2 regions of the Mesorhizobium sp. Cs1321R2N1 genome follow, and region 2 is predicted to be linked to the other one. Evidence: predicted binding sites of a transcription regulator. Region 2 holds the regulator's gene; the other holds the start of a gene.
The links. Region 2 encodes PhoB, which activates phosphate uptake and scavenging genes when phosphate is short. Its sites were predicted from a motif close to TGTCATNNANCTGTCAT; they were not measured.
Positions count from the first base shown of each region.

Region 1: a site for PhoB is predicted at 2,774-2,790, ahead of phnC (phosphonate ABC transporter ATP-binding protein). Genes of this name have one in related genera too.

Region 1 is NZ_JAPYKP010000072.1:7,377-12,446, reverse strand. It holds gene phnK (phosphonate C-P lyase system protein PhnK) at 1-507, shown strand, start outside; gene phnL (phosphonate C-P lyase system protein PhnL) at 557-1,264, shown strand; gene O7A61_RS18635 (acetyltransferase) at 1,261-1,878, shown strand; gene O7A61_RS18630 (DUF1868 domain-containing protein) at 2,028-2,738, shown strand; gene phnC (phosphonate ABC transporter ATP-binding protein) at 2,869-3,726, shown strand; gene phnD (phosphonate ABC transporter substrate-binding protein) at 3,837-4,745, shown strand; gene phnE (phosphonate ABC transporter, permease protein PhnE) at 4,802-5,070, shown strand, end outside.
Region 2 is NZ_JAPYKP010000024.1:53,576-58,645, forward strand. It holds gene pstA (phosphate ABC transporter permease PstA) at 1-711, shown strand, start outside; gene pstB (phosphate ABC transporter ATP-binding protein PstB) at 708-1,511, shown strand; gene phoU (phosphate signaling complex protein PhoU) at 1,537-2,244, shown strand; gene phoB (phosphate regulon transcriptional regulator PhoB) at 2,264-2,953, shown strand; gene O7A61_RS09565 (ROK family protein) at 2,956-4,203, opposite strand; partial or broken gene O7A61_RS09570 (substrate-binding domain-containing protein) at 4,474-5,070, shown strand, end outside.

The DNA.
Region 1 (5,070 bases), on a different contig from region 2:
TGGGGCTTTGTCCACCAGAACCCGGCTGATGGCCTGCGCATGACCGTGTCTGCCGGCGCCAATGTCGGCGAGCGTCTGATGGCGGTCGGCGACCGCCATTACGGCAAGATCCGCGCCACGGCGGTCGACTGGCTGTCGCGCGTCGAGATCGAGGAAGACCGCATCGACGACGAACCCCGCGCCTTTTCCGGCGGCATGCGCCAGCGCCTGCAGATCGCCCGCAATCTCGTCACCGGGCCACGGCTGGTGTTCATGGATGAGCCGACCGGCGGCCTCGACGTTTCCGTGCAGGCGCGCCTGCTCGACCTGTTGCGCGGCCTGGTCACCGACCTTGGCCTTGCCGCGATCGTCGTCACCCACGACCTCGCCGTGGCGCGGCTTCTGTCACAGCGCATGATGGTGATGAAGGACGGCCGCGTCGTCGAAAGCGGCCTCACCGACCGCGTCCTCGACGACCCGCGCGCGCCGTACACGCAATTGCTCGTTTCCTCGATTTTGCAGGTGTGATGATGGCTCGTGTACGCCCGCCGACGATTGACGATTGGAGAAATTTCTGATGCCGACGCCTCTCGTTGTCTCCGATGTCGCCAAAAGCTTCACCATGCATCTGCGCGACGGCATCAAATTGCCCGTCGTCGCGGGTGTCTCGTTCTCGATCAAGGCCGGAGAATGCACCGTGCTCGGCGGTCCGTCCGGTGCCGGCAAAAGCTCGATCCTGAAGATGCTCTACGGCAACTACGCCGTCGACGAAGGCCAGATCATCGTCACGCACGAGGATGGGTTGATCGATCTCGCCCATGCCAGCCCACGCACCGTGCTTGCCGTGCGCCGGCAAACGATCGGCTATGTCAGCCAATTCCTGCGCACCGTGCCGCGCGTCTCGGCTCTCGATGTCGTCGCCGAACCACTGGTTGAACGCGGCGAGGAGCGCGAGGCGGCCCGGGCCAAGGCACGCTCCTTGCTGGCCCAGCTCAACCTGCCGGAAAAACTCTGGATGCTGCCGCCGGCAACCTTCTCGGGCGGCGAGCAGCAGCGCGTCAACATCGCGCGCGGTTTCATCACCGAACATCCGATCCTGCTGCTCGACGAGCCGACCGCATCGCTCGACGCAACCAATCGCGACGTGGTGATCGAACTTATCGCCGCCAAGAAGGCGGCGGGCGTCGCCTTGCTTGGCATCTTCCATGACCACGAAGTGCGCGAGGCGGTGGCCGACCGCGTCATCGACGTCACCGCCTTCGCTCCGGGAAAACTCGCCGCATGACCAGGAAATTGTCGGAGACGCCGCTGATCCACCCGACAGCGGAGGTACACAACTCGACGCTCGGCCGCTGGACCGAGATCGCCGACCGCAGCCGGGTTTCGGAAAGCGAACTCGGCGACTATTCCTACATGATGCAGGACTGCGCCGTCTGGTGCGCAACGATCGGCAAGTTCGCCAACATCGCGGCCAGCGTGCGCCTCAACGCCACCAACCACCCGACATGGCGGCCGACGCTGCACCATTTCACCTACCGTGCCTCCGACTATTGGGACGACGCCGAGCACGAGAGCGAATTCTTCGCCCAGCGCCGCGCCAAACGCGTCACCATCGGCCACGACACCTGGCTCGGCCACGGCTCGACCGTCCTGCCCGGCGTCACCGCTGGCGATGGTGCTGCGGTCGGCGCTGGCGCGGTCGTCTCGAAGGACGTCGCGCCCTACACCATCGTCGCCGGCGTGCCGGCCAAACCGATCCGCGAGCGCTTCGACCGCCGCACCGCCGAGCGCTACCAGGCGCTTGCCTGGTGGGACTGGGACCATGCCAGACTGCGTGCCTCGCTCGATGATTTCCGCGAACTGTCGGCCGAGGCATTCCTGGAGAAATACGAGGGATAGAGCAGTTCCAGAAAAAGTGGGAACCGGTTTTCCGTTCGCAATTGTTGCAGGCAAGGAGATATAGCCCTCACATCGACGTCATGAGCGACTCTGTTTCATATCCTTGACACATCACCGGGGGAGGACGCGGGTGTTCCAAGGAGATCGCCATGCTCGACACCGTCAGACCCTCGCTCGCCGGATTCTTTGCCGGCTCCAATCCGACGCCGCCGGCGCATCTCGGCACGCGCTACGACGCGTCAGGCAACTTTCTCCTCGAGCCCGGCAACACGGTCGTCAGCCATCTGGTCAGCGGCTCGCCATCCGAAGCCGTGGTGCTCGCTGTGCGCGATCGGATGATGGCAATGCCGGACGCCGACCGCCTTGCCTTCACGCCTGTCTCCAGCCTGCACATGACACTCTTCCAGGGCATCATCGAATATCGCCGCCGGTTGCCTTACTGGCCACGGGACATGTCGCTCGACACCGGCATCGACGCCATGACCCGCCTCTATCTGGAGCGCCTGAAGGGTTTCCAGGGCGCCGGTCCGTTCAACATCAAGGTGCTCGAGATCGTGCCGACCGGGCTCACCGTTGCCGGCGCGACCGACGAGGATGTGCGGATCATGCGTGCATGGCGCGATGCGCTGGCCGTGCCGTTCGGCTACCGGCACCCCGATCACGACAATTACGTCTTTCACATCACCTTCGCTTATCAGATCCAGCGTCTTGCCGACGACAGGGCCGCCGCATGGCAGACGCTGTTCGACGATTGCCTGGCGCTTTTCGCGCGGCAGGCGCCGGTGATCGAGATCAAGGCCCCCGCCTTCTGCGCATTCCGCGACATGGAGTATTTCGAGGAATTGCTGGTGCTCGGCTGATCGCCGGCAGGACGTCGGCCGTCATATCTGTGGAGCGTAACAAAACTGACATGCTGGCGACACGGCAGGTTCATGTGGCTGCGTTAGGCGAGTGCCTGACGATCAATATGGACCGGACTGGAACCAGCCCATGTCAGCAAGCTCTGCCACGCTCGAAATTCGCGGTGTCAGCCGACGATTTGGCAAGAACACCGCCGTCAGCGACGTCAACATCTCGATCCCGCAGGGGCAGATGGTCGGCGTCATCGGTCGTTCGGGTGCAGGCAAGTCGACGCTTCTTCGCATGATCAACCGTCTTGTCGACCCCAGCCAGGGGTCGATTTTTTTTGACGGCGCCGAGGTCTCCCGCCTTCGCGGGTCGCCGTTGCGGCGTTGGCAGCGCGACTGCGCCATGATCTTCCAGCAGTTCAACCTGGTGCCGCGCCTCGATGTGCTCACCAACGTGCTGCTTGGCAAATTGAACCACCGTTCGACCCTGTCCAACCTTCTCGGCATGTTCTCCCGTGCCGAATGCGCCGAGGCGGTCGCCGCGCTCGAGCGGCTCGACATCGCCCGTACCGCACTTCAACCCGCCGGCACCCTGTCGGGCGGTCAGCAGCAGCGCGTCGCGATTGCCCGTGCCCTGATGCAGCAGCCCAAGGTGATCCTCGCCGACGAGCCGATCGCCTCGCTCGACCCGCTCAACGCCAAGGTGGTGATGGATTCGCTGCAGGACATCAATCTGCGCGAAGGCATCACCGTCGTCACCAACCTGCACACGCTCGATACCACCCGCACCTATTGCAACCGCATCATCGGCATGGCCGCCGGCAAGGTTGTCTTCGACGGGCCGCCCGAAGAGCTCAACCGCGAAGCGGTGCGTCTAGTCTACGGCGCCGACAGCAATGGCGGCGAGATATCGGAGGTCATCACCTCAACCAGCGTTGCCTTCAAGCAGAAGATCGCCGCATCCGCCGGACCGCTCGAACCCGCATTCCCGGGATACTGAGCCCATTACGGGCATAGCGAGCAGCCTGGATCGTCCGCCCGCGTCAAGGGCACTTGTCAAGATAAAGAACGCTGCCGGCGCGAGGCCGGAACCTACAGGAGAGATAGCAAATGTTCAGGAAGATGGTTTTCGGTGCCGTTTCGGTGCTCGCCATGGCCACCAGCATGGCCCACGCCGCCGATATGAAGGAATTTCGCGTCGGCATTCTCGGCGGCGAAAACGAAACCGACCGGCTGCGCAACTACCAGTGCCTGGCCGATCACCTGAAGACGGAATTCGGCTTCGAGAAGGTTTCGCTGTTCCCGGCCGCCGACTATGACGGCGTCATCCAGGGCCTGCTCGGCGGCACGCTCGACTTCGCCGAACTCGGCGCTTCCGGCTATGCCAGCGTCTATCTCAAGGACCCGAAGGCGGTTACCCCGATCCTCACCACCAAGCAGACCGACGGCTCGACCGGCTATTATTCCGTCGGCCTGGCGCTGAAGACCTCGGGGATCACCGACATCAAGTCGGCCAAGGGCAAGAAGCTCGGCTATGCCGACCCGGATTCGACCTCCGGCTACCTGATCCCGCTGACCCAGATTCCGAAGACCACCGGCGCCTCGAACGAAACCTTCTTCGCCTCGACCCAGTTCAATGGCGGCCACGAAAACAACGTTCTGGCCGTGCGTGACGGCAAGGTCGATGTCGCGGTCGACGATTCCTCGGGTATAGGCGACTTCAAGAACGGCTACACCTCCGGCACCTTCCACAAGGAAGTCGCCAAGGGCGCCGTCGACCCCAACGATTTCGTCGAAGTCTGGCGTTCGGGCCTGATCCCGAACGGGCCGCTCGTCGTGCGCACCGCGATCGGCGACGACATGACCGCCAAGCTGACCGCCTTCTTTACCGACCTGCCCAAGAAGGACAAGGCTTGCTTCGAAGGCGTCGAAGGCGGCGATTTCACCGGCTACGTTCCGGTGAAGCCGGACTTCTACAGCGTCATCGTCGAAGCCCGTAAGGCAGCCATCGGCGGCTAACGGCGAAATTGCAAAGGGGCGGTATCTCAGATACCGCCCTTTTTGCATCTCCGATCATGACCCTTTCCGTGACAGCCGCCTCCGGCGCCACCCACCAGACGGCCGATGCCTGGCGACGCCAGACGTCGCTGCGCCGGCTCTATACCGTGCTCGGCGTCGGACTGCTGCTTGCCGCGATGCTCTCCAGCATGTGGTTCGCCGACGAAGCCAATGCCGGGCACTTCTTCGACCGGCTGCCGCACATACTGGATTTCCTGAGCTGGCTGGCCCCGAGGGACTGGAACGACGTCTGGCGGGCGCTGTTCGACATCGCCTCGCCGCGTGA
Region 2 (5,070 bases):
CTCTCCCTTGATGTGTTTACGCAGATGACGCCGCCCCCCGGCGATGCCGGCGGCCTGCTGAACGCTATCTATGGCAGCGTGGTGATGACGGTCATCGCCGTTATCGTCGGCACGCCAATCGGTGTTCTGGCCGGCACCTACATGGCCGAATACGGCCGCTTCTCGAAACTCACCACCGTGGTGCGCTTCATCAACGACATTCTGCTATCGGCGCCGTCGATCATCATTGGCCTGTTTGTCTACGAATTGATGGTGCGGCCGATGGGGCATTTCTCGGCGATCGCCGGCGCCGTCGCGCTGGCCATCCTGGTCATCCCCGTGGTCGTGCGCACCACCGAGGACATGCTCAACCTGGTGCCGAACGCCTTGCGCGAAGCCGGCACCGCGATCGGCGCGCCGCGCTGGGTGGTCATCAAATCAGTGGCTTATCGTGCAGCACTTTCCGGCATCGTCACCGGCATATTGCTGTCGATCGCCCGCATCTCCGGCGAGACGGCGCCGCTGCTCTTCACCGCGCTCAACAACCAGTTCTGGTCGAGCAATCTCAACGCGCCGATGGCCAGCCTGCCGGTCACCATCTTCCAGTTCGCTCTCAGCCCCTATGAGGAATGGCAGCAACTGGCCTGGACCGGCGCACTCATAATCACATTGACGGTTCTCGCGCTCAGCATCTTTGCGCGCAGCCTGACCGGACGCAGAGAGGACAAATGAGCCAGATGTTGTCTCCAGACATGACGATTGCCACCGAGGCAGCCGCCAAGGCGAAGATCGAGGTCAAGAACCTCAATTTCTACTACGGCCAGTCGAAGGCGCTGAAGGACATCACGTTGTCGCTGCCCGAGCGCAGCGTGACGGCCTTCATCGGACCGTCGGGTTGCGGAAAGTCGACGCTGCTGCGCGTCTTCAACCGCATCTACGAACTCTACCCCAAGCAGACCGCCGAGGGCCAGGTGCTGCTCGACGGCCAGAACGTTCTCGACCGTTCGCAGGATCTCAACCTGCTGCGGACCAAGATCGGCATGGTGTTCCAGAAGCCGACGCCGTTCCCGATGTCGATCTATGAGAACATCGCTTTCGGTGTCAGGCTCTATGAGAAGATCAGCAAGGCCGAGATGGACGGCCGTGTCGAGCAGGCGCTGAAGCGCGCCGCATTGTGGACCGAGGTCAAGGACAAGCTGAACGCCAGCGGCCTCAGCCTGTCGGGCGGCCAGCAGCAGCGTCTTTGCATCGCCCGCACCGTGGCGGTGAAGCCGGAGGTCATCCTGCTCGACGAGCCGGCCTCGGCGCTCGATCCGCTGTCGACCGCCAAGATCGAGGAACTGATCGACGAGTTGCAGGCCGACTACACGATCGTCATCGTCACCCACAATATGCAGCAGGCGGCGCGCGTGTCACGCCAGACGGCTTTCATGTATCTGGGCGAACTGGTCGAATTCGACAAGACCGAGAAGATCTTCACGTCGCCTCGCGAGAAGCGCACGCAGGACTACATCACCGGCCGCTTCGGCTGATATCACGCATACGAGGACCAGGATCATGGCCGAACATACAGTCGCAGCCTTCGACGAGGATCTCGGACAGATCAGCAGGCTGATCAGCGACATGGGCGATCTCGCCGGCACGATGGTCGGCGGCGCCACCAAGGCGCTGCTGAATTCCGACAACGCGCTGGCACAGCGCGTCGTCTCCGACGACGCCATCATGGACGCGCGCCAGCGCGAGCTCGACGACCGAGCCATCACCCTCATCGCCAAGCGTCAGCCGATGGCCGACGATCTGCGTCATGTCGTCGGCTCGATCCGGATGGCGGGCGATCTCGAGCGCATCGGCGACCTTGCCAAGAACATTGCCAAGCGCGTCGGCTCCGTCGGCCTCTCCGCCACGCCACGCGACCTGTCGCATTCGATCGACTCCATGGCGCAGCTGGTGCTGATCCAGGTGCAGGGCGTGGTCGAGGAATATGCGGCCGGCGATGCCGCCGCACTCGCCAAGCTCAGGAATGACGACGAACGCATCGATGTCAAATACACATCGGTGTTCCGCGAACTCCTGACCTACATGATGGAAGACCCGCGCAACATCACGGCTTGCACGCATCTTTTGTTCTGCGCCAAGAATCTCGAACGCATCGGCGACCACGTGACCAACATTGCCGAGAATGCATATTATGTGCTGACCGGCACGCAACTGCCCGCCAACCGTCCGAAGCAGGACGAGACGGCGATGTCGGTGCCGGCGGCTTGACGGCAGGGATGATCAATCGATGATCGCGCCACGCATCATGGTGGTGGAGGACGAGGAGCCGCTCGGCGTGCTCCTCCGCTACAATCTGGAATCGGAAGGCTACCAGGTCGAGGTGGTGACACGCGGCGACGAAGCCGAGATCCGCCTCCAGGAGAACGTGCCCGACCTCCTGGTGCTCGACTGGATGGTGCCGGCGGTTTCCGGCATCGAACTCTGTCGGCGCCTGCGAATGCGGCCCGAGACCGAGAGGCTGCCGATCATCATGCTGACGGCGCGCGGCGAGGAGAGCGACCGCGTGCGCGGCCTCTCGACCGGTGCCGACGACTATCTGGTCAAGCCGTTCTCGACACCGGAATTCATGGCCCGGGTCAAGGCGCTGCTGCGCCGCGCCAAGCCGGAAGTGCTGTCCAGCGTGCTCAAGGTCGGCGACATCGTGCTCGACCGGGAATCGCACCGGGTCTATCGCAAGAAGAGCGAGATCCGGCTCGGGCCGACCGAGTTTCGCCTGCTGGAATTCATGATGCGCCATCCCGGCCGCGTGTTCTCGCGCAGCCAGTTGCTCGACAATGTCTGGGGCGAGACGATCTATATCGATGAACGCACCGTGGACGTGCATGTCGGCCGGCTGCGCAAGGCGGTTAACAATGGCCGTATGCCGGACGTGATCCGCACCATTCGCGGCGCTGGCTACGCGATCCGCGAAGACTGAAATCAGGCTACATTCTTGCCCGGAACGCCGGGCTTCGCCAGCACGCCCGGCGCGAAAATCTCCTGGTCCACGAAGGTCAATGCGCGCATAGCGCAACCTTCGCGGATGAGCGGCAGCTCGTTCGGCTCGGTGTCGAAGGAAATCGATTCCGAATGCTGGCCGCCGGCGGTCTGGGCGATGGCCTCGCGCAAGGCCGGCTCGATCAGGTCGAAGGCGGCGGCGCTGACGCCGACCATGGCGACGGGTGCGGGATCGATCAGCGCGAACAGGCTGCCCAGTCCATAGCCCAGCGCCTCGCCGGCCTTGCGATAGGCTTCGCGCTCCGGTCCGTCTTTCTCCCTTGCCGTCGCGGCGAGTGTCCGCATCTGCGCATCGCTGACATCTGCGACCGGTTCGGCGTCCTCGCCAAGCTGCCTGGCGTTGCGCCAGATGGCGTAGTTGCCGGCATAGGCCTCGACGCAGCCGCGCCGCCCGCAGCGGCAGAGCGCGCCTCCCGGGCGATGGATCATGTGGCCGAACTCGCCTCCCGATGAATGCGTGCCGGTGAACAGCTCGCCCTTCAGCACCAGGCCCATGCCGATGCCGTGCGAGAGCAGGATGGCGATGAAGTCGTCGCGGTAGCGTTCGGGGTCGCGCCAGCGCAGCGCCACCGCCATCATGTTGCAGTCGTTCTCCATGGTGGCGGGGATGCCGAACTCGGCTTCAAGTATGTCGGCGAAGGGAATGTCCGTCTGCGGCGTGATCGGCGACCACAGCATCGCACGCGCCTCGGTGTCAGTGATGCCCTGGATCGCCAGCGCGATGCGGGCAATACTGCGGACGTCGAGATCGGGGTCCTCGAGGCGCCGCCGCACTATTGCCGTGCATTCGCCGATCAGCGCCTCGCGCGACATGGTCAGCGTGTCCAGCCGGCGCTGTTCCTCGGCGACCACCTGGCCGGCATAATCGATGACGGCGACGGACAGGAAATTCAGCGACAGCACCACGGTCATCACAGCCGCGGCCTCGGGGTTGAGGCCAAGGCCAACCTGCGGCCGGCCGCGTTTCAATGAGCCGGCCTCGTTCGGCTTGCCTTCGGTCAGGATACCCTCGCCGATCAGGTCGGCTGATATCGCCGATATGGTCGAGTGGCTGAGGCCGGTGGTGGCGGCGATCTCGGTGCGCGAGGGCTGACCACCCTGACGCACGGCTGCAATCACCATGGCGCGGTTGCGCCGGCGCAGATCGTCGTGGCGGATTCCGACCGACATGTTTACCACATCCTCCCGTCGCCGCGGTTCTTGACACCCCTTCGAACATCTCCGGCAACGGGTCGAATACTGGCAGAAGCGGCAGGAGCTGTCATTTATTTATTGCGGGACCCGAAAAAAGGTACACGGCACCTCAAAATCCATCAGAATCGATGTTGACAGTGTTCCGACGATGGACCAGTGTTTTTTCGAGGCTCGAAAAAATGGAGCCTTTGTGCCGGCCTTCGGGCCAGTTTGGTCGCGCCATACGCGGCGCAGGGAGGATATATCATGACGAGATTCACAGTCGCCATCCTGGCGGGTGTCGCCATGTCGCTGACGCTGGCGTCGGTGGCGCAGGCGAAGGACAAGGTCATCGGCGTTTCGTGGTCGAATTTCCAGGAAGAGCGCTGGAAGACCGACGAGGCCGCCATGAAGAAGGCGATCGAGGCCGCGGGCGACAAGTACATTTCCGCCGATGCGCAGTCCAATCCCGGCAAGCAGCTGACCGATGTCGAAAGCCTGATTTCGCAGGGCGCCAATTCGCTGATCATCCTGGCGCAGGATGCTTCGGCCATCGGCCCGGCGGTGCAGAAGGCGCTCGACGAGGGCATTCCGGTCGTCGGCTATGACCGCCTGATCGAGAACAAGGACGTCTTCTACCTGACCTTCGACAACAAGGAAGTCGGCCGCATGCAGGCCCGCGAGGTGTTCAAGGTGAAGCCTGAAGGCAATTACGTCTTCATCAAGGGCTCGGGTGCCGATCCGAATGCCGACTTCCTGTTCTCGGGCTCGATGGAAGTGCTGAAGGAAGCCATCGACAGCGGCAAGATCAAGAATGTCGGCGAAGCCTATACGGACGGCTGGCTGCCCGCCAACGCCCAGAAG